3 regions of the Paenibacillus sp. SAFN-054 genome follow, and region 3 is predicted to be linked to each of the others. Evidence: predicted binding sites of a transcription regulator. Region 3 holds the regulator's gene; each other region holds the start of a gene.
The links. Region 3 encodes Rex, which represses fermentation and respiration genes when NADH is low (regulators of the CRP and FNR family bind a similar motif). Its sites were predicted from a motif close to TTGTGAAATATTTCACAA; they were not measured.
Positions count from the first base shown of each region.

Region 1: the regulator Rex is predicted to act here: its motif matches at 2,186-2,203, upstream of ACTHPM_RS17885 (TorD/DmsD family molecular chaperone).
Region 2: the regulator Rex is predicted to act here: its motif matches at 3,412-3,429, upstream of pflB (formate C-acetyltransferase).

Region 1 is NZ_JBQCKS010000003.1:449,009-458,984, forward strand. It holds gene ACTHPM_RS17870 (MFS transporter) at 6-1,250, opposite strand; gene ACTHPM_RS17875 (hypothetical protein) at 1,265-1,444, shown strand; gene mobA (molybdenum cofactor guanylyltransferase) at 1,441-2,088, shown strand; gene ACTHPM_RS17885 (TorD/DmsD family molecular chaperone) at 2,407-3,090, shown strand; gene ACTHPM_RS17890 (efflux RND transporter permease subunit) at 3,312-6,539, opposite strand; gene ACTHPM_RS17895 (TetR/AcrR family transcriptional regulator) at 6,576-7,502, opposite strand; gene sigJ (RNA polymerase sigma factor SigJ) at 7,821-8,732, opposite strand; gene ACTHPM_RS17905 (carboxymuconolactone decarboxylase family protein) at 8,930-9,382, opposite strand; gene ACTHPM_RS17910 (DMT family transporter) at 9,475-9,789, opposite strand; gene ACTHPM_RS17915 (DMT family transporter) at 9,789-9,976, opposite strand, start outside.
Region 2 is NZ_JBQCKS010000001.1:2,052,664-2,062,639, forward strand. It holds gene pflA (pyruvate formate-lyase-activating protein) at 164-904, opposite strand; gene pflB (formate C-acetyltransferase) at 1,053-3,314, opposite strand; gene adhE (bifunctional acetaldehyde-CoA/alcohol dehydrogenase) at 3,593-6,211, opposite strand; gene ACTHPM_RS09365 (Crp/Fnr family transcriptional regulator) at 6,631-7,347, shown strand; gene ACTHPM_RS09370 (hypothetical protein) at 7,809-8,696, shown strand; gene ACTHPM_RS09375 (SepM family pheromone-processing serine protease) at 8,754-9,785, opposite strand; gene infC (translation initiation factor IF-3) at 9,873-9,976, opposite strand, start outside.
Region 3 is NZ_JBQCKS010000001.1:1,779,010-1,788,985, reverse strand. It holds gene ACTHPM_RS08195 (biotin--[acetyl-CoA-carboxylase] ligase) at 1-807, shown strand, start outside; gene panB (3-methyl-2-oxobutanoate hydroxymethyltransferase) at 1,214-2,080, shown strand; gene panC (pantoate--beta-alanine ligase) at 2,077-2,958, shown strand; gene panD (aspartate 1-decarboxylase) at 2,962-3,345, shown strand; gene ACTHPM_RS08175 (tetratricopeptide repeat protein) at 3,475-4,104, shown strand; gene dinG (ATP-dependent DNA helicase DinG) at 4,238-7,090, shown strand; gene ACTHPM_RS08165 (redox-sensing transcriptional repressor Rex) at 7,165-7,830, shown strand; gene ACTHPM_RS08160 (amidohydrolase) at 7,805-9,118, shown strand; gene ACTHPM_RS08155 (cell wall elongation regulator TseB-like domain-containing protein) at 9,144-9,656, shown strand; gene ACTHPM_RS08150 (hypothetical protein) at 9,965-9,976, shown strand, end outside.

The sequences.
Region 1 (9,976 bases), on a different contig from region 3:
TTCGTTTAACGATATTCTTCAAACAACTCTTCAACTTCCTCCTCAGGGGAGCCTTGCTTGGGATGATGTCCCTGAACCCGAAGCCAGTACCACATGATGCCGAAGCCGGCCGCTCCGAACATCGCCAGCATAAAGCCGGTGTTATACATGGCCGCACCGCCGAAGTTCTGGAACAGCCACCCGCCGGCCAGGCTTCCGATCATGCCGGAAATGCCGCCCCAGGTCAAGGTGAACAGCGACTGGGCCGAGGCGCGGTGCAGCGGAGGGACCAGCTGGCTGATGAACTGGGTGCCGACGAAGAAGTACCCCCCGAAGGTAATGCAGTGCATGATCTGGATGATCGCCACCTCAAGCGGGTGCGTAGCGCCTGCCATGAGCAGCCATCGTACGCAGAAGAGCACGCTCACGATGGCAAGACAGCCGATCAGCGTCGAAAGGGAGCGCTTGAGATAACGATGAAACAGCATAAGCACGGCGACTTCAAGGAAGGATGACAGGAACATGGCGAGTCCCACCATCGTCTTGGAGCCCCCAAGCTCTGTAATATATAGCGACATAAACGTATTGTTCATGACATTGGGCACCGAGACCAGGATGCCGAGCAGAATGAAAGCGACAAAATAACGATTGACGGCAATTTTTCCGAAGCCTCTGAGGCGTATGGGCGGCGTTTCCGAGGCAGCCTTCAACTTGGGGAGCACCAGAACCATGCCGATGGCAAGCAGCAGGATGCCCGTGACCAGAAAAGACAGGCGGGAAATGCCGATCCGGTCAAGGAGCAGCCCCGCGGATACGGCAATAACGGCCCAGCCGATGGAGCCCCAGTTGCGATAGGAACCGAAATGCTGCGGCTTGTCTGCGATATATCCGAGAATCAGCGTATTGCTTTGGGCGAAGAGCGGGCTCTGGAAAAAGAAGAACAAGATCATCGCCAGGTAGATCATATTGTACGTCCCCGCATGAAATACGAACTGAATGAGCAGCAGGGTTCCGATCATCATGAGCAGCAGAATGCGCCTCGTATTTTGCAGCCGGTCACTCCAGAATGTCCAGAAAGGATTCGCGATCAGAGACACAAAGGGACCCAGCGCCATCAAGCTGCCGATTTCGAGTTTGTTCATACCCGCGTCCTGCAGGTATAATTGAAAAAAGCTGGTGAAGATCACCATCGTGCCGTAGATTAAAAAGTTAAACGCCTTAAGCGGCAGCAGCTTGGACTGTTTATTTACGGGATCCTGCACGTTGCACATTCCTTTCCGACCGAATGAAAATCGAAAGTGGCTTTTTACAAGCTACCAACCTCACTTTATCATTTGTTGAAAAGGGATACAAACCAATAATTGTTAAAGTATCCAGTTGCGTTTTTTTTAAACGGATTATGGTGGATGCCCGTGAACCAACCAAGGTGCATCCGGACGAAGCTGCAAAGGAAGTGATCTTATGAATCAGACGAAAGTAACGGGCGTTGTATTGGCTGGCGGCAGATCGAGCCGGATGGGCACGAATAAAGCGCTGCTTACCGTCGGCTCAAGGAAAGTCATGGAGACGTTGATCTCCGCCATGTCCGGGGTGGCCGAGGATGTATGGATCGCGGCGAACGACCGTGAAGCCTACCAAGATTTTGGCCGGACGATCGTGCCGGACCTGTTGCCGGGCCAGGGACCCTTATCTGGCATACATGCGGCGCTGCAAGCGACGAAGACGCCTTGGATTCTCGTGGCGGCCTGCGACATGCCCTTCGTACCTCGGGAGCTGTTCGGCTTCCTGCGGGATGCGGCAAACGAGGCAGAGACCTTCCATACGGGAGTGCAGGGCTGCCAAGCCGTAATTCCTGTGGAGCAGGGCAGGGTTCAGCCTCTGCTTGCCGCGTACCACGTAAGTGCCCTTCCCGCGCTCGAGGAGTCACTTCAAAGCGGAAAATTGCGGATGACGGACTGGCTTGAACAGCTGGAGGTCCGGTACGTTTCCGAGGAGGACGTGGCCCGGGCTACCGGACGGGACGCTGGCCATGTGTTCTTCAATATGAACAGCCCGGAGGATTATGAGCTGGCAGTTCGCAAGCAGGAGCATGAAGAGGAGGAGGGCTGAGGGCCTCCTCTTTTTTTGCCGGATATGTCAAAAAAGCGAAACTCAATTATGAACATTCCATTAAAATTTGAAATATCTATTGTGGTTCCGGCAAAAGATGTGAATAATATCACATATAGGGCATCCATTTTCAGTTAAGGTTAGATCAGGAAGAAGAAAGCGTTATCTATATAAAATGAACTAAAGTTTATCTGCTTTCCCTTTCTTTAGTTCAATTTATCTTGTCTTGACTTACGATCGAATTAGGCTTAGCTTTAATTCCCTCAGCAGGAACGGAGACAATTTATGATATGGACTTTGATTAAGGAGGAATCGGTGATGACGACGACTGTGGAATCGATGCTGAACACCGTAGAGGCAGACCGCTGGCTTCAGGGAAGGGGCTGGATATACCAGCTTTTGATTGATTTTCTGGAAAATCCGCCGGCCTTGTCGCAGATCGCTCCATGGCAGCGGCAGGCGGCGATGCGCGAGGAGATGGCGCTGACGGGAGGGGGCCGGAGGCTGCAGCAGTACTTAAGTCAACTGAAGCCCTGCGAGCTGACGGAGGCATGCCAAGCTGAAACGATAGAGTACGAGCGGCTCTTTGCCGGACCTGATGCGCTCCTCCCTTGCATCTGCGAAAGCGTGTACCGTGCGCAGGACCCGCGCAGCGGGCAGCGGTGTCTGCAGCAAACTCGGGAGGCTTACGCAGGCTGTGGCATCGTATTTAACAAGCTGCGGAGCGAGAAGGATGATCATCTGGCGATCGAACTTGAATTCATCGCTGTGGCCGGCGAGCATATGGATGATGCGCAGGGCTTGCCGGAATGCCAGCTGATGTGGCTTGATACACAGATTGATTTCCTGGAGAATCATCTGCTGCAATGGACGCCTCAGCTGTCGGAAGAGCTGACGTCGCTTGCCCGGACGCCGCTGTATCGCGAGATCGGGCATATCGTAGGCGAGTTTATTCCCTATGATCTGAAGATGCTTCGTTTGCTGCGCGAGGAGCTGGCTTAGAAGAATGAAGCGTGTGCCTGTTTACAGGCACGCGCTTTTTGGTGTGTCCGGATTAATCACGTGGCAAACCGGAACGCTCAAGGGGGAAAGTTATGCCCATATGGGCTGAATGTTTCAAAGGCTGTATCAAGTCTGCAGTTAGGCATGTAAAAAAGGACGCGTTCCTTCCCGTGAGGGAAAGAACGCGTCCTTGCTCTTTAAACCTGAAACATTAGTGATATTTATTCTTCCACTTTGCGCTTGCGGAATTTCATCAGGAATTCATACACGACTGGCACGATGACAAGCGTCAGCAGCGTGGAGCTGATCAGACCGCCGATAACCGTTATACCGAGACCGCGGGAAATGATACCTGCGCTTCCCTCCAGTCCGGACACCAGCGGGAGCAGGGCTCCGATGGTAGCCAGGGCCGTCATCAGAATCGGACGAAGACGGGTCGCACCCGCTTCGAGCAGGGCTTCACGCGTGGACAATCCTTCGCGTTCCTTGTGAATGACGCGGTCGATCAGAACGATCGCATTCGTGACGACGATACCGATCAGCATGAGCGCACCCATGAGGGACGATACGTTCAGCGTTTCGCCGCCGATCCACAGGCCGACAAGCGCGCCAATGATCGTGAACGGCAGGGAGAACAGGATTGCGAACGGCGCGAGTCCGCCGCCGAAGGTGACGACGAGCACGAAGTAGACGATTGCGATGGCTGCCGCCATGGCGAGGCCGAGCTGCGTGAAGGTGTCGTTGATCTGTTCCGTTGTGCCGCCGAACTTGATCTCGACGCCGTCCGGCTTCTCGATTTTGTCGATTTGCTTTTGCAGGTCCGAAGAGGCCTGACCGACATTCGAAGATAAGATGTTGGCCGTCACGTTAACGACCATCTTGCCGTCGGTGCGCGTAATCGTATCCGGCGATGTGCCTTTTTCGACTTTGGCAACATCTTTGATCGGCACATTCATGCCGAGCGGTGACGTCACGGTTTCGTTCGATATATCGTCAATGCTCTTATATTCCTTGCTGTCCGCCTCAATATAGACCTTGTATTCCTTGTTATCGACCTCGATCTCGGTCAGGACAGGGCGTTCCCGCACCGGACTGAGCTTCATGGCGATCTGACCTGCGGTAAGCCCCATGGAGCTGAGCTTCTGCTGATCCGCGATCAGGGTGTACTGGTCATAGGCTTTGGACAGGCTCGTTTTTGCTTTTTCGAAGTTTTTGGTATCTTTTTCAACCAGCTTCAGAATCTGATCGGATACCGGCTTGATGTCCTCCAGGCTGTTGCCGAACACGCTGACGCTGAGCGAGCTTCCGCCCATGCCGCCGGTCATGTCCATGGTTGACCATTCACCTTTGGTAACCTGCTTCTTCAAGCCTTCGACGAGGTTCTTCTTCACGTTCTCGAAGTCTTTGGTGTCCTTCTTGTATTCGATATAGAACAATCCCGAGTTCGAAGAGCCGCCTCCGAGAGGGTTGCCGCTGCCGCCGATGGAATACTGCATCTTATCGACATTCGGCTGGTCCAGAATGTACTTTTCTGCGTCAAGCGCGCGTTTTTCTACGGCTTCAAGCTGGGCACCAGGCTCCGGAGCGTAGGTAATCATGACGTATTTGTCTTCCTGATCCGGCATGAAGCTGGTACCGATGAGCGGTGTCAGGAACATGCTCGCTACGAGCAGGATGACGGCCATGCCGAAGGTGATCAGCTTATGGGATAGGGACCAATTCAGAATGCGCTGATAACCGCGGGCCATTTTGCCCGGCTTGTCGTGGTCGTGCTTCTTCGATGTCTTGATGCCTTTCTTGAACAGGGAATGCGCGAGCATTGGCACGAGCGTAATCGCGACGAGCAGCGATGCCAGAAGCGCGAATACCATCGTAAGCGCGAACGGCATGAACAGCTCGCCGACCATGCCGCTGACGAAGGCAAGCGGCAGGAACACGGCAATCGTTACGATCGTTGAAGACATGATCGGCACGAACATTTCGCGGGTCGCTTCGCGAACCAGCTCACGGCCGCGCAGCTTCTCGCCGCCGCTGGTCATGCGCCGGTAAATATTCTCGATGACGACGATCGAGTCATCGACGACACGGCCGATGGCCACGGTCATCGCGCCCAAGGTCATCATGTTCAAGGTAATGTCCATTCTCCACAGGATCAGGAGGGCGATCAGCAGGGAGAGCGGAATGGACAGAATCGAAATAATGGTGGAACGGATGTTTCTCAGGAAGATCAGAATGATGAGGACGGCGAACAAAGCGCCGAATACGGCTTTACTCATCATCGTCGATACGGCATCTTCGATCGGTTTGCCTTGATCAAGCAGAATGGTCAGGTTCATGCCCTTGAACTCGCCTTCGAGTTCCTTGGCTTTGTCCTTCACCGCATTGACGACATCGACGGTGTTGGCATCGTTGTCTTTGACGATCTGCAGGCCGATGGATGCCTTCCCGTTCGTACGGGATACGGATTCCGCTTTGCCGATGGTCTGGATGTCGGCAATATCGCTGAGCTTCACGGTCGGGATGCCGGCAGGCATGCCTTGAGGCGCTTGGCCTTGCACGGCCGCGCCGCCAGCAGCACCCGCATTGGAGCCTTGGGCAGCATTCGCACCTTGAGCGGGTGCTCCCTGGCCGCCTGTTCCCTGGGCCGCAGCACCTTGGCCTGCCGCACCTTGACCCGCAGCGCCAGAGGCTGCTCCGCCAGAGCTAGGGACCACGGGGATGGTCAGTTTTTTCAAATCGTCCAGCGTAATAATATTGCCGTCCACAACAACGGCCTTCGAGGACTGATCCAGTGTGAACAGGCCGAGAGGTACGCGGATGGACGAGCCTTGGACGATTCCTTTCACTGTATCTTCGGAAAGCCCGAGCTGGGCCATTTTTTCCTTATTGAACTTCAGCTGCACTTCCTTGACGTACTGACCCGAGATGGAGATGGAAGCGACGCCCGGAATTTTCTCGAGCACGGGCTCCACTTGATTCTCGATGTTCTTGGTCAGCTTCTCAAGATCGTTGGCATCATCGGATGCACTGATGGAAACGACGGGGAAGGAGCTCATGCTGAATTTGGAAATCGTAGGCTTCTGTACCCCCTCGGGCAGCGTTACCTCATTCAGTGCTTCGCGGACAGCCGCGGTCGCCTGATCCAAATCGGTGCCATAGTCGAATTCCATGGCGATGTTGGAGGCATTCTCCATGGAGGTCGATTGGACGGTCTTCACGCCGTCGACATTGCGCAGGCGCTGCTCGAGCGGCTGGGTCACATCCTGAACGACGCCTTCAGGCGCTGCGCCCGGATACACGGCAGTCACGCTCAGGAACGGAATGTTGATGTTCGGAATCGTCTCCTGCTTCATCGCAAGGCCGCTGTAAAGACCAGCCGCGGCGACGATGATGGTCAGAATCCAGATTGCGAATTTATTGTTGAGGGAAAAATTAATAATACCTTTCATTGTGCAGGTTCCTACTCCTCTCTATATACCTTTCGATTAACGTTCGGGAACGGCCAACCTTGAGTTCACGTACAGCTGGTAAATGTCCTTCAGTTCCCGGCTCAGCGGCGAGAGCTCCGGAATTTGCTCCAGGTTGCTCATCATGCCGGTGAGGATGGCTTTGCGCGGGTCGATATCCAGCAGCTCTTTTTCAATGATCTGAATCGATTCAAGGGCGAATTCCTGCTGTTCCTTGTCCATGCCGATCTCCTTCAGCTTATCCTTCATCTGCTTGGTGACCATGAGCGGATGGCGCGGGTTGCCCGCGTCGACCATGTACTTATCCAGCCATTCCGACCACACTTGCGTGGCAATAAGCGGTTCCCTGCCCCCGCGAACGGTGCTTGCGACCACATCATCCAGCAGCATGATCAAATGCTCGGCCATCCTGCGGATGTTCAGGGGCAGTCCGGGAATCATCAGCATGCGTATGTACCCGCCGAGCATGCCGCTGACGAACAGGGTCAGATCTATCCCGTAAGGCTGCACTTCGGGTCCGTAAATGGTCGCCAGCTTGTTCAGGAACCAGTTGAGCGCCGTGATATGCTTCTCGCGGAGGCAATCGTCCGGTTGAAGCTTTTTGCCGCTCGTATGCTGGTCGCGCAGCTGCATGATGGCGAATTCCCGCAGCTCTACCAAACGGTTCAGAAGAACTTCGACCTGCTTGTGAAGCTGTTCCTTGGGAGTCAGAAGATGCTCCTGCTCCACCTGCATGACGCTGTCGCGGACCATCCCCTCGCAGTAGAGGTATATGCTCTGTTCAAGCTCTTCCTTGGACTTGAAATGCAAGTACAGGCTCCCCTTGGACATCCCGCAGTATTCGGCGATCTCCTGCATGGAGGTGGATGAAATCCCTTGGGTGGAGAACAGCTGCAGGGCAGTCTTCAGAATCTGTTTCTTTTTGTCCGCTAATTTCTCAGACAAATGAACATTCACTCCTTTCTGAACGCTTGAGTTCTCAATTTGACCGTGTAGTCAGGATGATTATAATACAAAAGCTGGGATGGATTCAAATATGGGGAGCAAGCTTGCGGGAGCCCCTTGATTGGGAAGGAATGAGGCGTGGATTCAAGATATGTATGCACCGGCTTAAGGTAAGCCGCGAACGATGCCTTTTGACGCAGGGGAACGACTGGCAGCGGCTCCGGGACGCCGGTTTCGCATCATTAAAAAAACCGCCGGGAAGCTGGCGGCTGACCTATCCATCTTATACGGACCAAGCACGGGTTGGTCGCGAAAAAATCATCGGAATCCCGGCGAGGTTTGATCATAATAAGCTTGCATCGCTCGCAGCTTCGCGGGATTCTTGATCATATATACGTGCTGCAGACGCTTGCCGTCGGTTGTCAGGCGGAAGCAGCATACGGCTTGGATTTCCCCGTCAAGGATGTACACAAGCCCCGCCTCGCCGTTCATATCCGCCATCTGCACCTTCCAGGTACGCAAATCTCTGTACGCTTTGGGCGAGGTCAGAAGCCTCAGGAGACGCTCGCGGCTGAAGATAGGCCGGATCGTCGTACGCACTGCACCCCCTCCGTCGGAGATCAGTACCGCATCTTCTGCCAGAAGACCGAGCAGCGCCTCGGTGTCATAATGAAGAAACGCGTCCGCGAAGCGTTCTACCAAAGCTTTCCGCTGCGCCTCCGCGATGGGAGAAGAAGGCCGTTCACTGTCTTTCAGCTGCAGCTTCGCCCGGCTGAGAATTTTGCGGCAGTTGGCCGCCGTCTTGCCTGTCATGTCTGCCACCTGTTCATAATCGTATTCGAACACCTCCCGCAGCAGGAAGACGGCCCGCTCCACCGGACTGAGCCGCTCCAGCATCAGCAGATAGGCGAAGGACAGCGTATCCTTTTGCTCGGCTGCCAGCTCCGGAAGCTCCGCCGAACTGGCCACAGGCTCGGGCAGCCACTCCCCGATATATTCCTCGCGCTTTTTCCTCGCCGAGTTCAGCAGATTCAGGCAGCGGTTCGTCACGGATTTGGCGATATAGGCTTTGGTATTCCGAACATCCGGCCAATGCTTTACCGCAAGCTCCGCGAACAGATCCTGAACGATGTCCTCGGCATCGCCGTAGGTGCCCAGCATGCGGTAGGCAATCGATAGGGCGTAGGAGCGGTATGTGCGGTAAAGCGATTCGATTTCGGTATTTTGCATGATCCGCGAGCCTCCCGAGTGTCTAAGTAATCCTATACTTGCAATGGTGTTTAATTTCATATTCATCGAAAGCATGCCTTTTCATATGCACTACGGTTCTATGGAATATTTCACCATTTTTAGTCCTGGTACGTCAAGAAACCCTGTGCCTTTATACCAGGACAGGGTTTCCGTTATAAGTTTGTGATGACATAGGGTTATGATCTTGCGTAACATCCCGGGAACATGCCCGTGGAGATCGCGATCCGGTTCCAGCAGTTGATCGTGTTGATCGCCAGGATGATGTCCATGAATTCTTTCTCGTCAAAATATTCCCTCGCCTGCTTATATACCGCTTCCGGTACGCCATTCTCGGAAATCTTCGTTACCGCCTCGGCCAATGCCAGCGCTGCACGCTCCTTCTCTGTGAATACCGGTGCCTCGCGCCAGACGCTCAGCAGCAGGATATGCTCCTGATAGTCTCCGAGCTTCAGCAGATCCTTGGCATGCATATCGAGGCAAAACGCGCATCCGTTGATTTGGGACACCCGGATTTTGAGCAGCTCATGAAGTACAGGATCGACCGATGAAGCCGAATCGCATTTTTGCAGAGACAGCATCGCCTGCAGCACCTCCGGATTGGCGGTGCGGTAATTTAAACGCATTTGCATGAGATTTCTCCTCCTTGTTTCTCGCTTCCGCAGGATGCTCTTACATCCTTGCATTAGAGAAGACAAAAGAGGCTTCGGATTTGTGACATCCGTTAAGAAATGATTTTCAACCCGACGGCCGAGCCGAGAATCATCGCGATGAACAGCACCCGCCGCCATTCCTTCGGCTCGCCGAACAGAAACATGCCGACGATCGTGCTGCCTACGGTGCCGATGCCGGTCCATACCGCATAGGCGGTACCCATAGGGAGCGTGTTCATGGCGTAGGAGAGAAGCAGGAAGCTTCCTGCAAAGGACGCAAGCATGAGTACATAGGTCCCGAAGCCTTTCTTTTGGGACACGCCCTTGATTCCAATGACGCCGAAAATCTCGCAGAAGCCTGCGAGCACGATGGCTGCCCATGCCATTACGCATCCGCTCCTTTCTTGCTGCTTCCTTCTTCACCCGTGATGAGCTTCAGACCTACCACACCCGCCAGGAGCACGAGGATGAGCAGGGTTTTCGACCAGCGAAAGGGCTCGCCGAAGACGAGCATTTCCGTCACCACGGTGCCTGCCGTACCAAGGCCGGTAAAGACGGCATAGACGGTGCCTA
Region 2 (9,976 bases), 270 kb from region 3:
CCCCTCGAAACATCTTACACTTCTTATTATAAGAATGAGTATACACCATCGTTAGTGCAATAATCTGCTAAATAGGGGATAAAATTCTCTACTCCATCGCCAAAAAAACATCTGCAACACAAAAAAGAGCCCTGATCCCGAAGGGGAAAAGAGCTCTTTATGATTATGCCAGCGCCGCAGTTTGCTTGCGGCCTTCTTCAATTAAACGGTACGCCCGCTGCACTTCTTCTTCGGAAGGACTCGGAACACCCATTAACGGATATTCTTTGCCAAGCGCCTCCCATTTGTAAATACCCATTTGGTGATAGGGAAGAATCTCGAATTTTTCCACCCCGTTCAAGGTTCCGATAAATCTGCCGAGATTCACCAGATCCTCTTCCTGGTCATGGATTCCTGGAACGTACACATGGCGGATCCACATTTTGCGTCCATGCTCCGACAACCACTGCGCCGTACGAAGCGTTCGCTCATTGGACTTGCCTGTCAGCTTGATATGCTTTTCGTCATCGATATGCTTCAGATCCAGAAGCACTAAATCCGTCACATCCAGCAGCTGATGAATTCGTTCCGCTTCATTAAAGCCGTTGCTGTCAAGCGTCGTATGCAGGTTCCAGCGTTTCTTGGCTTCCTGGAACAGCTCCGCAACAAAATGGGATTGCAGCGTCGGTTCCCCGCCCGAAACGGTAAGTCCACCACCGGAAGAGCGGTAGTAATTCAAGTAAGGCTCAATTTCGGCAAGCACTTCCTCGACCGTCATCTCTTTGCCCTCATGAAGTGTCCAGGTGTCGGGGTTATGGCAATACTGGCACTTCAGCAAGCAGCCTTGCATAAAAAGGACAAAGCGGATGCCCGGTCCGTCTACTGTTCCAAAGGTCTCCATGGAATGGATATGTCCCTTGATCATTTGAAGTCACCCTTTCCGCATCCGCTTCTCTTTTGAATAATTAATAAACAGTTCTAAAATTTCCAGTTTATGATCATTACCCTTGGCTGTTTACAATGAACTGGAGTTTAGGAAAAATGATTTCCCTTTCTGGATTCCATTTATGTTATTACATCGAACCGTGGAATGTGCGGTTGATGACATCCAGCTGCTGTTCGCGGGTCAGCTTCACGAAGTTCACCGCATATCCCGATACACGGATCGTCAGCTGCGGATAATTCTCCGGATGGTCCATCGCGTCGATCAGCTGTTCCCGGTCGAATACGTTCACGTTGAGGTGATGCGCCTTGCTGCCGAAATATCCGTCCAGCATAGCCACCAGATTCGCTTTGCGTACTTCCGGCTCCTTGCCCAGCGCCTTCGGAACGATCGAGAAAGTGTTCGAAATGCCATCCAGGCTGTCCTCGTAAGGAAGCTTGGCAACCGAGTTCAACGATGCAAGTGCACCTTTCTTGTCTCGTCCGTGCATAGGGTTCGCACCTGGAGCGAACGGTTCGCCCGCTTTGCGTCCATCCGGCGTCGTGCCCGTCTTCTTGCCGTAGACCACATTCGAAGTAATCGTCAGAATCGATTGGGTCGGCAGCGCGTTGCGGTATGCCTTATGCTTGCGGATCATGCTCATGAAGGTTTCGACAAGCTCGACGGCAATGCTGTCTACGCGATCATCGTTGTTGCCGTAGCAAGGGTATTCCCCTTCGATTTCAAAATCGACGGCGATGCCTTTTTCATTGCGGATCGGTTTGACTTTGGCGTATTTGATCGCACTGAGCGAATCGGCCGCAACCGACAAGCCGGCAATGCCGCAGGCCATCGTCCGCAGAATGTCGCGGTCATGCAAAGCCATCTCGATGCGTTCGTACGAATACTTATCATGCATGTAGTGGATAACATTCAGCGTATTCATATACAGCTTGGCGAGCCATTCCATCATCGGTTTGAAGCGTTTGAGAACCTCGTCGTATTCCAGCACCTCGGCTGTGATGGCAGGATACTCGGGACCTACTTGGGCTCCCAGCTTTTCGTCTACCCCGCCGTTAATGGCATACAGCAAACATTTGGCAAGGTTCGCACGGGCACCGAAGAACTGCATTTGCTTGCCGATCTTCATCGCCGACACGCAGCAGGCGATGCCATAATCGTCCCCGTAAATCGGACGCATCAGGTCGTCATTTTCGTATTGGATCGAGCTGGTCTCGATCGATACTTTCGAGCAGTATTTCTTGAAGGCTTCCGGAAGCTGTTCGGACCAGAGAACGGTCAGGTTCGGCTCCGGTGCAGGTCCCAAGTTGTACAAGGTATGCAGGAAGCGGAAGCTGTTCTTCGTTACACGGGTTTGACCGTTCGAAGACATCCCGCCGATCGATTCCGTCACCCAGGTTGGATCGCCGCTGAACAGCTCGTTATAGTCCGGCGTACGCAAGAATTTAACGATCCGGAGCTTCATAACGAAATGGTCCACGAGCTCTTGTGCCTGTTCCTCTGTCAGCGTGCCTTCCGCCAAATCACGTTCAATATAAATATCCAGGAACGAAGATACGCGTCCAAGCGACATGGCGGCGCCGTTCTGTTCCTTAATTGCTGCCAGGTATCCGAAGTAAAGCCACTGGAATGCTTCCTTGGCATTTTGTGCCGGCTTGGAAATGTCATATCCATGCATCGCAGCCATTTGCTTCAGTTCGCCCAGCGCGCGGATTTGCTCAGACAGCTCTTCGCGCAGACGAATGACATCTTCATCAATGACATCGACCTCAAGCTCCATCAGTTCCTGTTTTTTCTCCTGCACGAGAAAATCTATGCCATAAAGCGATACGCGGCGATAATCCCCTATGATGCGACCGCGGCCGTAAGCATCGGGAAGACCCGTGATGATGCCCGCTTTGCGCGCGGCGCGCATGTCGGTTGTATATGCGTCGAATACGCCTTGGTTATGCGTCTTGCGAATGTCCGTAAAAATTTTGATCATTTCTTCCGGAAGCTCAAAGCCGTATGCCTTGCATGCATCAATCATCATGCGAATGCCGCCGAAAGGCTGGATGGAACGTTTGAAAGGCGCATCGGTCTGCACGCCGACGATTTGCTCTTTGTCTTTGTCCAGGTAACCCGGCTGATGCGAGGTAATGGTCGAAGGCGTATTCACATCCACATCAAGCACGCCGCCCTGATCCCGTTCTTTCTTGGTCAACTCCGAAACGATTTTCCATAGTTCTGTCGTGTTGTGGGTTGGGCCAGCCAAGAATTCCTCGGCGCCTTCGTATGGACGGATATTGCTTTCGATAAAGTCGTTCACGTTTACCTTTCTCGTCCATTTCCCCGTTTTAAACCCTTTCCAACCGGATTGCATGTTTTGCATTTCTTTTTCAAGCACCGACATCTGAATCCCTCCATCTTTTTATTTAATAGAGACCATGAGCTTGAAGGAAATCCCATGTCTCTTGAACCCGCATGATTCCGCTGTTAGGACTAAAGTATTGTGACTTTTTTCACAACTATGGCTTAGTGTATGCCCTTCTTTATGCGCCATTGTGCATCTTCGCTTCGTATGCGGTGTCCTTAATACATTTTTAGTTTACAAGATTTTTCTGAAAATCACTGTGACAAATATCACTTTACCGGTGATATTTGTCACAGCAGCCATCGTTTTCTTATTTGCTATTTATCGAAACGTCCGTAAAAGGCATTCCGGTAAACATCGGCGAGCTCGGTTACAAGCGGCAGCTTCGGATTCGCCGTCGTGCATTGGTCTTCGAACGCGCGGTCCGCCAAATAATCGACGCGAGCTTCAAAGTCTTTAGCATCGAAGCCAAGCTCCTGGAACGACTCCTCAATCCCGAGCACCTTATTCAGATTGCGGATCGCCTGAATGAGGCTGTCTACGCCTTCTTCCGTTGTGCGTGCTGGCAGTCCCAATATGCGGGCGATTTCCGCATAGCGCTCATCAGCGATAAAATGCGAATACTTAGGGAACGAAGCGAACTTCGTCGGTTTCTTCGCATTGTAACGAATGACATGCGGCATCAGGATCGCGTTGGTGCGTCCGTGCGCCGTATGGTATTCCCCACCCCATTTGTGCGCGAGACTATGGTTAATGCCGAGGAACGCGTTCGCGAATGCCATGCCGGCGAGTGTCGATGCATTATGCATTTTCTCGCGGGCATATGGATCGCCGGTCAGCGCCGATTGTTCCAGGTACTGGAATACGAGCTGGATAGCCTTGATTGCCAGGCCATCCGTGTAATCGCTGGCCATTACCGATACATACGCTTCAATCGCATGCGTCAGCACGTCCATGCCGGTATCGGCCACTGCGGTTTTCGGAAGCGTGTAGACGAATTCCGGATCCACGATCGCCACGTCTGGCGTCAATTCGTAATCCGCAAGCGGATACTTTGTATTACCCTGGTTTTTATCCGTGATAACAGCAAACGAAGTGACTTCCGAACCGGTACCCGAAGTCGTTGGAATCGCCACGAACTTCGCTTTTTGGCCGAGACGCGGATATTTGTAGATCCGTTTACGGATATCCATGAATTTTTGCTTCAGGTTTTCGAAATCGGTATCCGGATATTCGTAGAACAACCACATTGCTTTCGCGGCGTCCATCGGCGAACCTCCGCCGAGTGCGATAATGCAGTCCGGCTGGAACCGGTTCATCATTTCCGTACCTCTGTCCACCGTTGTGGTCGATGGATCGGGCTCAACGTCCGAGAAGACCTCGATAACCACTGGCGACTGGCGCTGACGGAGATAGTGCTCGACTCTCTCCACATATCCCAGTTTGACCATCATGGCGTCCGTAATGATCGCTACGCGGCTGATATCCGGCATTTTGGCCAGATACTGCGTCGATCCTTTTTCGAAATAAATCTTGTCAGGCACCTTGAACCACTGCATATTCACGGTACGGCGAGCCACCCTTTTCACGTTGATGAGATTGACTGCGGTTACGTTCGACGAGGTCGAGTTCCGGCCGTACGAGCCGCATCCGAGGGTCAGCGACGGCAGGTTCGTGTTATAGATGTCACCGATCGCGCCGTGCGTCGAAGGCGAGTTGACGATGATACGCCCCGTCTGCAGACGGTCGGCGAATTTCGAGATGACCTCCTCATCATGCGAATGGATGACCGACGAGTGGCCCATTCCGCCGAATGCCACCACTTCTGCAGCCCGCTCGATACCATCTGCCGCATTCTTTACTTTGTAGCATGCCAGCACCGGACTCAGCTTTTCCGCCGACAGCGGATACTTCATGCCCACGCCCTCGATTTCGGCGACGAGAATCTTGGTTCCGGCTGGAACGCTGAACCCGCACATCTCCGCAATCTTCACGGCCGATTGGCCAACGATTGCCGGATTCACCGCACATTTTTCCGTATTGATGGCTCCTGCCGTCAACTTCGCCGCTTCGTCCTTGTTCACGAAATAACAGCCGTTCGCAATCATTTTCTTTCTGACCTGATCAAAGATCGGTTCCTCGATAATGACTGCCTGCTCCGATGCGCAGATCATGCCGTTGTCGAACGATTTCGACAAAATCAAATCCGTCACTGCCTGATCAATGTCCGCAGATTTCTCGATGAAGCAAGGAACGTTGCCCGGTCCTACGCCCAGGGCTGGCTTGCCGCAGCTGTAGGCAGCGCGCACCATGCCCGATCCGCCTGTCGCCAGTATCAGCGCCACATCGGGATGGTTCATCAGTAAGTTGGTTTTCTCCATGCTCGGCTCATCGATCCACTGAATGCAATCCGCAGGAGCCCCGTGCTTGACAGCCGCTTCGAGCAGTGTCTTTGCTGCCTCTCTGCTGCATTGCTGCGCGGAAGGATGAAAGCCAAAAATAATAGGATTACGTGTTTTAATCGAAATCAGTGCTTTGAACATCGTTGTGGAAGTCGGGTTGGTCACGGGCGTGATTCCCATGATAATACCGACCGGTTCAGCTATTTTCTGATAGCTTTCATAAGGATTATCTTCTATGACGCCTACGGTCTTTTCATATTTGATGCTGTGGTAAATGTATTCCGTGGAGAACATGTTCTTGGTGATCTTGTCTTCGTAAATGCCTCTTCCCGTTTCTTCGACAGCGAGCTTCGCCAGGTACATGTGCTTGTCGAGGCCTGCCAGCGCCATTGCCTGTACAATGTCATCGATCTGCTCCTGGGTCATGCTCATAAATTTTTCCTGGGCCTTGTTCGCTTTGTTGATCAGGGTCTGGATGTACTCTTCGGCTGACTGCTGTTTTTTATCGGCAACAACATCATTTTTTACAGCCATGGTCTATCATCCTCTCAGGTAAATTTTGGTTTTATCTCTCTCTCGACTTGATCATAACACAATCATGAAAAGATTTAAAGTGAAAATTTTCACAAAGTTTGAATGTTTTCAATCTCCGTTTTCAAACGCTTACATTCCAGATTCTGTTTTCTGTTCGTCTGATGGATTAATTAATAAAATGACATACCATGAATTAAAGTTTATCCTTGCTTCTCTTTGATTCCCATCCGGGAATTCAGACGATGAGCTTTTCCATTCTTTAGGTCAAACGTTCGAGCACCCCCTTTTAAAGTGAAAATTATCACAATGTCGGAATTTCGACACTTTTATGGGCTTTTCTCCCCCCAAAAGCGGATCCTTTCAGGTTATAATTAGTTTAAAATTTATTGAAAATTGAAGATACAAAGGGGATAACGAGTATGAGCAACCAACTGAATGTTATCGAAGCCCGTGGGAATACAAGCTGCTTTTCGGATCAGAACCTGGACCGCCTCATGGTCCTTATGAAGGAACGGATCGTACCTGAGGGATCCCATCTATTTTGGGAAGGCGATGTTTCCGACAAGCTGTTCTATGTCAAGCGCGGCCGCATTAAATTGACCAAGTCGACAGACGAAGGCAAAGAACTGATCTTGTATATGTATCAAACGGGAGACATGGTTGGTCAAGCCGATCCTTTCTTCAGCAGCAAACACAGCTTTACGGCGGAAGTTCTGGAGGAAAGCGAAATCGGTGTCATCGATCAAAAAGACCTCGAGGTTCTGATCTGCCAGCACTGTGACTTTGCGATCGACTTCATGAAATGGATGGGTATCCATCACCGCCTGACCCAAACCAAATTCCGCGACCTGATGATGTACGGCAAGCCCGGCGCGCTCTGCTCGACCCTTATCCGTCTAGGCAATACCTATGGTGAAAAGCACGGGGATACGATTCTTATCCATAAAAAAATCACCCATACCGACCTCTCGAATATGATTGGAGCAACACGTGAGAGCGTCAACCGCATGCTCAGCGACCTCCGCAAGAAGGATGCAGTCGAATACGAGAACGGCATGATTGTCATTAAGGACCTCGGAATGCTCCAGGACATCTGCCATTGCGAAATGTGCCCGAATGAGATCTGCAGAATCTGAGTGCCGCGGACACAGCCTGTTTCTCATGGCCGACAGCTCATAAAACCTCCCGAACCGAAAGGAAACGGAGGTTTTTTTATGCGCAATAATACCCATGGATTTCCTGAAATGAATAACATCTTAATTTTTCCTCTTTTCACCCCTCATTCGACCTATAAACGTCATCGAAACGACCAAAAATCCCAATAATACAGACTTTAGACCTATGGATATTACGGATAAAAGAACCGATTATTATGATATAAACATTTCTAAAGTCTCATCAAGTTGCGCAGTTCTTCCTATTATACCTATAAAGCGATCCGAAGACTGCTCAAACAAGGAGGTCTGGATTCTACCCGATAAGAACCACATTCAATCCCAGCTGCCGCCTGCATCCAAGGTCTGAAGTCTGTTTTCCCCTATACAAAAGGGCAATAAGAATCATATGCCTATAGAAGTCAATAAGGAGTGTAACCATCATGGCAACAAAGTTGATAACCCGCTTAGGTTTGATTGTGGTTTTTTGCAGCGTAATTTTATCCGGAACAGGACTACTGTCCCCGTATGAAGCAAAAGCCCAAGGCTACTACCAGAAAGCCACCTGGCTGTGGAACACGGAGAGAATCCGCAGCAATCCTCAAGAGGTGTTGACATTTCTGAACCAAAATCAGGTCAATCTCGTATACTTGCAGGTGAACATCGATATACCGGTGTCTTACTATAAAAGCTTCATCAAAGAATCAAGCGCACGCGGCATTCGGGTGGAGGCGCTGGACGGCGCTCCGCAGTGGGGACTTGAGACCGAGCGCTACCGGATCACCAAGTTTATAAACTGGGTCCAAGCTTACCAGAATGCGGCTTCCAATGTAGAGAAGTTCGGCGGACTCCATGTCGATATTGAGCCTCACGTCCTGCCCCGTTGGAAAAGCGACCAAGCCGGGGTGATCAGGGAATGGCAGAGCAATGTCGCGTATCTGGTTCAGGAAGCAGACAAGCTTCAACTCCCGGTTTCCGCGGACATCCCGTTCTGGCTCGGCAATTACTTCGCTGCCGACGGCAAGACGACGTTAAGCCGTTATATGATCAGCCAATACGATTCTGTAACGATCATGTCGTACCGCGATACGGCAGCAGCCATCAACAGCATTGCGAAGAAGGAACTTGAAGATGCGACGGCTCTTGGCAAGAAAGCTTTTGCATCTGTTGAAACGAAGCCCAGCAACGAAGGCGACTTTTTGACCTTCTATGAAGAAGGCGCTGCCTATATGAACGAGCAGCTCACCCTGCTTCATGAAATGGCCAAAACCAATCCGTCATATGTCGGCATAGCCATTCATGATTTTGACGGCTGGAAGGATCTTAAATAACGCATTGAAAAAGGGGTGCCCGAACAGGTCAATCGACCACGGGCACCCCTTTTGGATTTACGATTTCGGCTGAAGCTGCTTCAAATAGTCGAGCGCATCCTTCATATTGCGAACAGGTACGATTGTGATGGAATAATTCCTCTTATTGGCTTCGTCCATAATATCCTTCGTATTGTCATCCCCTGGCAGGACGTCGGCCGGACAGAAGAAAATATCCACTTTTCCTTCATGAGCCGCCACGATTTTGTCGCGTATGCCGCCGATCTGCCCGACATTCCCCTCCTGGTCGATCGTACCGGTGCCTGCGATCTGATAGCCCTTCGTCAAATCTTCCGGTACCATTTGATTGAATATTTCCAAAGAGAACATCAAGCCCGCCGAAGGCCCCCCGATTTCCCGGGTATCAATTCTGACCTGTCGCGGCGGGTAAATGGTGTATTCATCCTCCGGCTGAATGCCGAGTCCGACCTTCCCCTTGTCATTGATCACCGTTAACTCAAAGGTCATTTCCTTCCGCTTGCCTTCGTGCATGAACACGATATTCACCCGGTCACCAGCCTTTTTGGCGCTCAGGTAAGCGATCACCTCCGAAGACTTTTTCATCGGAAATCCATCGATTTCGGTGATGATATCTCCCACCGCGATTTTCCCCTTTGCGCTCGATGCGGGAAGCACATTCGTCACGAAGATGCCCTTATTCTGAACAGGCACCACCTCACCCGCCATCCGCAGGCCGGCGATCACGGCATTTTGCTGGGATGTGGTCATCATGTGCTTGAGAAGAAAGTTGTATTCGGATTCCGTAAGGTTGCCGCTGACGCTTTTTTCTTTGCGAATTTGCGTATTCGGCGCAAGCCATCCATAGATCAAATAGTATAAATGAGACGTTTTGATCGTGGACACCGTCGTCAAATAGAAGTTCCCTTTCTCAGATTTATGCCCGTTCTCCACGGTAATAACCGGTGAGAGCGGCTCGACATCCCCTGGCTGATACAGGTAATAGGGCACGGGAATCATCAGCACAATCAGCAGGACCAGTACAGATCCGGCACTCCAGGCAACTTTTTTCGTTTTTTTGGTTAAGCTCACGTAAGAACGAATCCTTCCTAATCGATGATAGAGATGCTGCTTCCTGTTCCCGGTCGATTCAATCGACACTCTACATAAGATACAGCTTTACGGATTTAACTGTACTGCAGCCTGTTTGCCGCTGAGCTGAATCCCCGAGGTTCGGGTTCCCGCATGGTTCAGTTCCTTGATCAGGCGCTCCAGCAGCTCTT
Region 3 (9,976 bases):
AGAATCCTCCGCAAGCCGGAGCGGCTGGATATGCTGTCTCTTGTCAAAGCAATGAAGACGCAAACGATGGGTAAGAAAGTGAAAGTGTTGGAGTCCACCGTTTCGACGCAGGAAGAAGCCAGACGCCTTGCGGAAGAAGGGGCTGCAGAGGGTACGATTGTCATCGCGGAGGAGCAAACCGGCGGCAAAGGGAGAATGGGCCGCAAATGGTTCTCGCCTAAAGGCAAAGGCGTATGGATGAGCCTGGTGCTCAGACCTAAGCAGCCGATGCATTACATGCCGCAGCTGACCCTGATGACAGGTGTGGCCGTGTGCCGTGCCGTACGCCGAGTCAGCGGCGTCATGGCTGGTCTTAAATGGCCGAATGACCTGTTGGCGGGCGGACGCAAGATCAGCGGCATTCTGCTGGAATCTGCGGTAGAGGATGAACACGTGCGATATTGCATTGCCGGGATCGGGATCAGCGTAAACCTGGACCGGGAGGATTATCCGGAAGAACTTACCGGCGTAGCGACTTCGCTTAAGATTGAATCCGGAGAACCAGTGGATCGCACCGCACTTATCGCTGCTGTTTTGGAGGAATTCGAAAAGTTGTATGCTTTGTATCAGCAGGAAGGCTTTGGGCCGATCGCTACGCTGTGGGAAGCTTTGTCCGTTACGCTGGGCAAACCCGTTACCGTCAATACGGCGAAGGGGCCGGTTCAAGGCGTAGCGGAGAAGCTGGATCCGAGCGGCGCGCTGCTAGTCGCAACAGAAGACGGACAGCATATCCCGATTTTTTCGGGTGATGTCGAAATGAAGAGGTGAGACTACCGAAAAAAGCGGTCTGACTTCAGGATGTACTTCGATAGATGTTTTTGGTTAGATATAAGTTTGAAATCGCGTTATGGGCGAGCATCCTTATATCGCACCAAAAACTACCGAAAAAAGCGGTCTGACTTCAGGATGTACTTCGATAGATGTTTTTGGTATACTGACATGTAGAGGCGGTATCGGTATGAACCGAACTGCACTCTGCCTGTGCAAGTCATAATCATCCATAGTGTACGACATGCAGTACGTTGGATTCTGCTCTGAGCCGAAGGGACCGAGACAGAAGGGACGAAACGCAAGTGAGTCTTTTTTGCCCTTTCGGAACTTTTTAGTGACAAGCTAAAAGGTTTTTTTGTTTTTCTAATGCAAAATCATCCGAAATGGAAGGGGCTGCAAAACCATGGCAGTGAAGTTAAACATCGTTAAGATGAAGAAAATGAAACAGGAAGGCACCGCGCTCAGCATGGTGACCGCCTATGATTTCCCTACGGCGCGACTTGCCGAGGAAGCTGGCGTTGACATGATCCTTGTAGGAGATTCGCTGGGGAACGTTGTGCTGGGCTATGACTCCACGCTTCCGGTGACGATTGACGATATGGTATACCATACGCGTTCCGTTGTTCGCGGCGCAGGAAACACGTTTGTTGTCGCCGATATGCCCTTCATGACCTATCACGGAAGCATCGACGAGACCCTGCGCAGCGTCCGCAGATTGATGTCGGAAGGGCAGGCGCAAGCGGTCAAAATGGAAGGCGGCAAGGAAATCTGCGCAGCGGTAGAGACCATCGTATCCGCGGGAGTTCCCGTACTGGGTCATATCGGTCTTACGCCGCAGTCGGTGAATCAGATCGGCGGCTACCGGATTCAAGGCAAGGACGAAAAAGACGCGCAGCGTTTGCTGGAGGATGCCCTCGCCTTGGAGAAGGCCGGAGCGTTCGGCATTGTACTCGAGCTGGTAACCGAGCAGGTAGCCGAATATATTACTTCCCGGTTATCCATACCAACCATCGGGATCGGTGCAGGCCGCAAAGTCGATGGTCAGGTGCTTGTGTTCCACGACATCTTCCAATATGCTTCCCCGTACCGGGCCAAAAAATTTGTGAAGACGTTCGGCGATGCCGGAACCTTGATCCGGGAAGGGCTTGAACAATACGTGAAAGAAGTGAAGGAGCGTTCTTTCCCGGATGAGAGCCATGTATTTACGGCGGAGGATCAAGTCGTGGAGAACTTATACGGCCGCGGCCGGGAAAAGGTGAACAACGCATGAAAGCCATAAGAACCATTCAAGAACTCAAAGGACATATTCAGGAGCTTAAAGCTTCTTCCAATATAAAGACGGTCGGCTTGGTACCGACCATGGGATATCTGCATCAGGGCCATGCCAGCTTAATCCGGGCGGCGAAGGAAAAGTCGGACGTGGTCGTAGTGAGCATCTTTGTCAATCCGATTCAATTTGGACCGGGCGAGGATTTCGAAACCTACCCACGGGATGAGCAGCTGGATTTAGCCAAAGCGGAAGAGGCCGGGGCAGATATTGTATTCCTGCCTTCCGTGGAAACCATGTACCCCAAGCCGACCAAAACGAAAATAACCGTTGCAGACGTGACCTCGGGACTGTGCGGGGCTTCGCGTCCTGGTCATTTCGACGGGGTGACGACCGTTGTCAGCAAGCTGTTTAACATCGTGCAGCCTGACTTTGCTTTTTTCGGCATGAAAGATGCGCAGCAGGTAGCTGTGATTGAACAGATGGTGTTCGACCTGAACATGAACGTCAAGATCGTTCCCTGTCCCATCATTCGCGAGAACGATGGTCTGGCCCTCAGCTCGCGCAATGTGTACCTAAGCAAGGAGGAACGCGTGCAAGCGCTCGTACTATCCAGGTCACTCCGCGAAGCGAAGGATGCGGTTGAGAAAGGACGGATTCGGACTGCTGGTGAAGCAAGGGAACTTTTGGTCCAAATGATCAGCGAGTCGGATATTGCCGTGGTTGACTATGTAGAAGTCGCCACGTTCCCTGATCTTGCCCCGCTGTCAGAGGACGAAGGCATCGCGCAGCAGGAAAGCCCTGTCTTGATGGCCCTTGCCGTGAAATTCGGCAAAACGAGGCTGATCGATAATTGTTTGTTAAGTCCGAAGGGAGAATAATACATGTTCAGAACAATGATGAAATCCAAAATACACCGCGCTACCGTAACGGAAGCCAATTTGAATTATGTGGGCAGCATTACCATCGATGAGGATTTGATGGAAGCTGCAGACCTTCTCGAGAACGAAAAAGTACAAATCGTTGACAATAACAATGGCGCGCGCCTGGAAACCTACGTTATTCCCGGTCCACGCGGCAGCGGCGTGATTTGTCTGAACGGAGCTGCCGCACGCATGGTCCAGCCCGGAGATACCGTCATTATTATTTCTTATGCGATGATGTCGAATGAGGAGATCAAGACGCATAAACCTACGGTCGTGTTCGTCAACGAGTCCAACCAGCCGCAAACGACGGCGAATAAAGAAGTACACGCCACCATTATTTAACCCGGAATGCTTTGATCTAGCGAAGACAAGGAATGCCAGGCCGGTCGGGGAATGAAAAAGGCTGTATCAACAAAAAATGAATGCAGGTGACCGCACTGATTTCATTTTTGTTAAGGGTGGGATGCAGCCATGATCCAGCATGTATTCGCGGAAATGAACCACATGTTAGATGAAATCATCAAACATTACCCGGCAGCGCAGGAGGCCCAAAAGCATCAGCTGATACAAAAGTGGAATATGCTTAAAACGATGAGTGATGGAATCATTGACGAGTGGCTGTCTTTTGAGGAAAAGATGGGGGAGTTTCGCCAGCATACGGAAGCGCCGGCCGGTCTATTCTCGAAGCAGACACCTGAAATGGAATTAAACGCATTCGTGCAGGGACAAGGTTATTTCCGGTTAATGATGTACCGCCAGGCCGCCCAGCAATTTTCCCAGGTTATCCGTCAATTTCCGGACAGTCTTCTGGCCCGGATGTATCTGGCTATGGCGCATTTGTACCTGGAAGAAACCGAGGAAGCGCACAAGCATTTTCATTGGATTCTGCCGCTGGCCACGAGCCAGAAGCTGAAAGCCATGATCTACAATGCATTGGGATGCATCGCAGTGAAGCATGGAAACGCTGGCAGGGCCCAGGAGTTTTTTACGCTCTCGCTTCAATGTGATCCCACGCTTCCTGACCCTTTGGTAAATTTGAAGGTTTGCCAGCAAAACCGCGGTCAGCTACAATATGGCAGCCAGTTGATTTCCTTAATGTAAAGCATGCAAAGGGACGATGCATCAAGCGCAAATGCGCCTTGGGCATCGCCTTTTTGCTGTCAATTAATTTTCAAATGTGAAATCTTCTGTTATGCTGGTAATGAGACTGGAATGAAAGGATCTATAAGAAATCATGAAATTTGCCGTACTGGATTTTGAGACGACAGGCAACCAGTCCGCCGATGAAATTATTCAAGTTGGACTTGCCATCATAGAAGAAGATTTGACGATTTCCCGCGTGTACGGCTCCTACGTCAGACCCGGAGTCGAGATACCGCCTTTTATAACCCAATTAACCGGCATCACGGAAGAGGATGTGGCAAATGCTCCATCACTTGAGGAAATGTTGATGGAACTCGTTCCGATGCTGGATGATGTTGTACTCGTGGGGCATAATGTCGCTTTCGACTTTAACTTTTTGCAAAATGCGCTTGATCGAAGCGGATATTTGCCATTTTCGGGCCGGATTCTGGACACCTTGGATTTTCTTAAAATATGTTTTCCTTCTTTGACCTCCTATCAACTCAGCCAGGTGTCAGCCCATTTCGATATCAAGCATGACCATCCGCACCAGGCCGATAGCGATGCTTTGGCGACCGCATACGTACTGCTAAAGTGTCTCGACGAGCTGAACGATCTTCCACTCATCACGCTTCAGCGCCTTAGCGAACTGTTCGGGGATGAAGACAGTGATTTGGGATGGTTTTTTGACGGATTGTGCCAGCAGAAGGAGCAAGAACCGATTCAGGATCTGAACAGCCATACGTTCTATCGCCAGCTGGCGCTCGCTGTAGAGGATTGGACCGAAATGCAGCCTCCGCGTGACGAATCGGATGACAATCCGCTGAGGGGTGTGGGTTTTGAAGAATACCTGAATGAAATTCAGCAGAGGCTCAAGGCCTTGATGCCTCAATATGAGGAGCGGGAGCCGCAGTCGATCATGTTCGACGAAGTGATGAACGCTCTGGATCAGGACAAGCATTTATTAATTGAAGCAGGTACGGGTACGGGGAAGTCTTTGGGCTACCTGATCCCTTCCATATATCAAAGTGTGAAACAGCAGCAAAAGGTTATGGTCAGCACGCATACGATCAACCTTCAGGAACAGCTCAGGGAGCGGGATATTCCCCTTCTGACGCAGGTGGTTCCTTTTCCCTTCAAGGCGGCTGTCTTTAAGGGCAGACAACATTATTTGTGTTTGAGAAAATTTGAACATAAAATAAACAGAAGAGACTTTTTCAATCCCAAGGAAGACACGATTACCGCAGCCCAAATGATCGTGTGGCTGGCGCAGACGGAAAACGGCGATGATGAAGAGCTCAACCTCGGCGGACGGGGCGGCGATTTCTGGGAAACGGTAAGCAGCGATTCCGATTCCTGCCTGGGCAGAGGATGCCCGTGGTTCCGCAAATGTTATTATCACCGGGCCAAGCATGAAGCAGGCATCGCAGACGTCGTAATTACCAATCACTCCAAGCTGTTCACCGACGTGAAGGCGGGACATCAGCTGCTTCCGGCATATGAACGCCTCGTCATCGATGAGGCCCATCACCTGGAGGACGTTGCAGGCAAGCATTTGGGACTGCACATGAAATACTTCAGTGTGGTCCATACGCTCACCCGCCTGTACAAGGACGGCCGGAACGGTCAGCTTCCGGCTCTCCGGCAGCAGCTGCAGTCGTCGGGACAGGAACGGGCAGGCGACTGGATCGCGGCCATCGACCGAATCAGTGAGGATCTCGTTGACGTAAAGGAAGACTGGGACAAGCTCAGCGATGCGCTCTTCAGCCTTCTTCCCGAGCGTAACGATGCCTCGCCCGGGGACACGGGGCAATACGTCCTGCGTCTGCAACCTTCCAAATGGCCGCAGGAGTGGGATACGCTTAAAGCCTTGGAGAACCAAATACACGTTAAAATCAGTGAAAGCGTACGCCGAGGAGAAAAAATGCTGTCGGAATACAAGGAAGACGAGGACGATTACAGCGCGGACAGCCTGATCACGGACCTGAGCGGTTTGTTTAAGGACCTGGCGTCCGAGCGTGACGATCTGAGATCCTTCATGAATTTGAATGATGAAACCGTCGTGTACTGGATGGAAGCAAGCGGCCACTACCGGAGCAAGTCGCTCCAGATGTACGCGGTTCCGGTTGACGTCAGCAAGCAGCTCAAGGATCTGTTCTTTGATAAGAAAAAAAGCGTCATTCTGACGTCCGCTACGTTGTCTGTGGATAAATCGTTCCAGTATATGATCGACAACCTGGGATTGCAGGAGGATCAGGAAAGCGGGCGGCTGGTTACCGTGCAGCTTCCTTCGCCGTTCAATTACCGGGATCAGGCCTTGCTGGTCATCCCGCGCGACTTTCCAAGCGTGAAAGGCAGCGTCGGGGATGCCGTATTCGTCAATACGCTGGTTCAATCATTGGCGAATGCCGCGATCGCGACTCATGGGCGGATGCTGGTGCTCTTCACTTCCTACCGGATGCTTAGACAGGTGCATGAGCCTCTTAAAAACGCCCTTGCCAGCAGCGATATTACGGTGCTTGGACAAGGCGTAGACAGCGGCAGCCGCACGAAGCTGATACGCAGATTCCAGGACAGCAGCGCTTCCGTCCTGCTCGGAACGAGCAGTTTCTGGGAGGGCGTCGACATTCCGGGTGAAGCTCTGACCTGCCTGGCGATCGTAAGGCTGCCTTTCCAGCCGCCGAATCATCCGATGGTCGAAGCCAAGAGCGAGCTTCTGCAGCGGCAGAAAAAGAATCCGTTTATGAAGCTGTCGGTACCGCAAGCGGTGATCCGTTTTAAGCAGGGCTTCGGAAGGCTTGTACGTACGGCAAGCGATCGCGGCATCGTCATTGTGTTTGATACGCGCGTAATTGAGTCCTATTACGGAAAGTACTTCCTGTATTCTCTGCCCGGGCCGAAAATGGAGCACATGAACACGGAACAGATGGTTCCTCGCATATCCGAATGGCTTCAGGAAGTCTGAAGAAGCTTAGAGCTTTGAATCATCGCAAGGAAATATGTGTATATAATTTAAGCTGTTAATTAGGGGGAGCAAGCATGAAATCGGAGAAAATATCCGAAGCGGTTGTCCGCAGATTGCCTGTGTATTTAAGATACTTGAATGATTTGAATAAACGTGAAGTAGCTACGGTATCATCGCAGGAGCTGGGACAGAAGCTTGATCTGAATCCCGCTCAGATCCGTAAAGATCTGGCTTATTTCGGCGATTTTGGCCGCAAGGGCATCGGCTACGACGTATCGTATCTTATCGAGAAGATCCGCCATATCCTGAATCTTGACCAGCAAATTAACGCGGTTCTTGTCGGAGCGGGTAATCTGGGGCATGCGCTCTCGAACTATAACCTGTACCTGCGCGAAAACATTAAAATCGTCGCGGTTTTTGACGAGAACTCGAAAAAAATCGGAACGCGCATCAGTTCCCTGACGGTACAGCCGATGAGCGAAATCAGCGAGACGATCAAAGGCAAGAACATCCGCATCGGTATCATCACCGTACCGGACGTGGAGGCGCAGAATGTGGCGGACCGATTGATTGCGGCCGGCATCGAGGCCATTCTTAACTTTGCGCCCACGATTCTGAAGGCGCCGGCCAGCATCCGGATTCATGCGGCGGATTTTACGACGGATCTGCTCAGCCTGGCTTATTATTTGGACAATGGAAAGGACGATTCTGCGGATGACGGAGAACACGAAGACAAATAAATGGGTGATCAAGAACGGGAGCTTCGCCGTTCCAAACGAGGCTAAGCCCGTCATTCACGGCTGGATGGTCGTTGAGGATGACCTGATTACTTATATCGGCGAGGAAAAGCCGGAGATGGACACCGACGTCACGGTCGTAGACGGGACGCATTTATTCTTTATGCCGGGGCTTATCAATACCCACGGGCATGCTGCGATGTCCCTGCTTCGCGGATATGGGGATGACCTGGCGCTCCAAATTTGGCTGGAACAAAAAATGTGGCCAATGGAAGCCAAGTTTACTTCTTCGGACGTGTACTGGGGAACCTCGCTATCCGTGCTGGAAATGCTGAAGGGCGGTACAACGACGTTCCTCGATATGTATGACCACATGGACCAGGTCGCGAAAGTCGTCACTGAATCGGGCATGCGCGCATCCTTGATGCGCGGTGTCATCGGTCTGTGTCCCGAGGACGTTCAGCGTCACAAATTGAACGAGGCGATTTCGTTCGCCCGCGATTGGAACGGGCAGGCAAACGGCCGGATCACGACAATGATATCCCCGCATGCGCCTTACACCTGTCCGCCGGACTTTATCGAGAAATTCGTGCAGGCAGCTCATGACATGGATCTGCCGATGCATACCCACATGTCCGAGACGCTGACGGAAGTGGAGGCAAACGTGCGTGACTACGGCCTTCGGCCCGTGGCGCACCTGGAGAAGCTGGGGATGTTCTCAAGACCTTCCTTGGTCGCTCATGCCGTCCATCTGACGGATGAGGAGATTGATATCCTGGCGGCAAACCATGTTGCCGTATCCCATAATCCGGGAAGCAATCTGAAGCTGGCGAGCGGCGTTGCACGCGTAACCGACTTGCTGAAAGCAGGCGTGACGGTATCTCTTGGAACGGATGGCGCTGCAAGCAACAACAATCTGGATATGTTCGAGGAAATGCGGCTTGCGGCGTTGATTCATAAAGGTGTCTCCGGTGATCCGACGGCGATTCCGGCTGCAGAGGCGCTCAAAATGGGCACGATCTATGGCGCGCAGTCTCTGTTCCTGAACCAGGTGGGAACACTCGCTCCAGGCATGAAGGCTGATTTTATCGCGCTGAACACTGATCAGGCGCATTTTCTTCCGCATACAGACCTGATATCCCATGCCATTTACTCCGCCTGCAGCAAAGACGTTGAGCATGTCTGGGTTGACGGGAAGCAGATCGTGAAGAACGGCGCCTGCCTGACAATGGACGAAGAACGAATCCGCCGGGAAGCCCAGTCCGCTTTCGACGGTCTCTTGTCCCGCTAGCCAAGGGGTCTCGGAAAGGGAGCTTATGTTAAAGAAAAAAAAGACGTGGATATTCATTGGCATCGTGATTCTCCTTCTGCTAGGGTTTGGCGGTTATCGGTATTACATATACGTAACGCAAGACATCCGCGCGGAGGAAACGGCAGCCATTCTGGCAGCCAAGAAGGAGACGAGCCTCGTCAAGGTTACGGAAGCCCAGAAATCGGTGTGGGACACGGTATGCTGGGCTATCGAAGGGCTGGACAAGGATAATCGGCCTCTCATGGTGTGGGTCACCATGGATGGCGGCAAAGTCAAGTCCGGCGAAGGTGCGGTACATGAAGAACTGCTCGCGAACGGTTTGACCGAGAAGCAAATCAAGGAGAAAGTTAAACAAGATCTACCGGATATCGACAAACTGAGGGTGCTTCCGGGAATGTATAACGGAGAATATGCTTGGCAGTTATTTTATCGCTCGAAGGATCATTATTATTATCACTTTTACCGTTTCAGCGACGGACAAAGTATCGGCGGGCCGTTCACGCTGCCGAACCGATAAGCTTTAGTCCCTGAAAATGGCAAGAACCTCATTGCAAAATGGGGTTCTTTGTCGTGCACAGGATAAAATTTTAAATATTTTCACACTTTACCTTCGATTAAATATATACGATGTGATATACTTTTATTTGTAATTCAGAGATATATGACGAGCTGCTAATTATCTGCAGTGATTGTTGATTGATAAAAGCACGAATAACCGTGACGAGAAGCTTCTGGCTTAAGCTCCTTTGCCGCGGTTGTCTATTTTTCGTATGATATATGATATAAGTAAATTTAGTTTTCATATTTTGAGAGGAGGACAAGCAATTGAAATTGCGT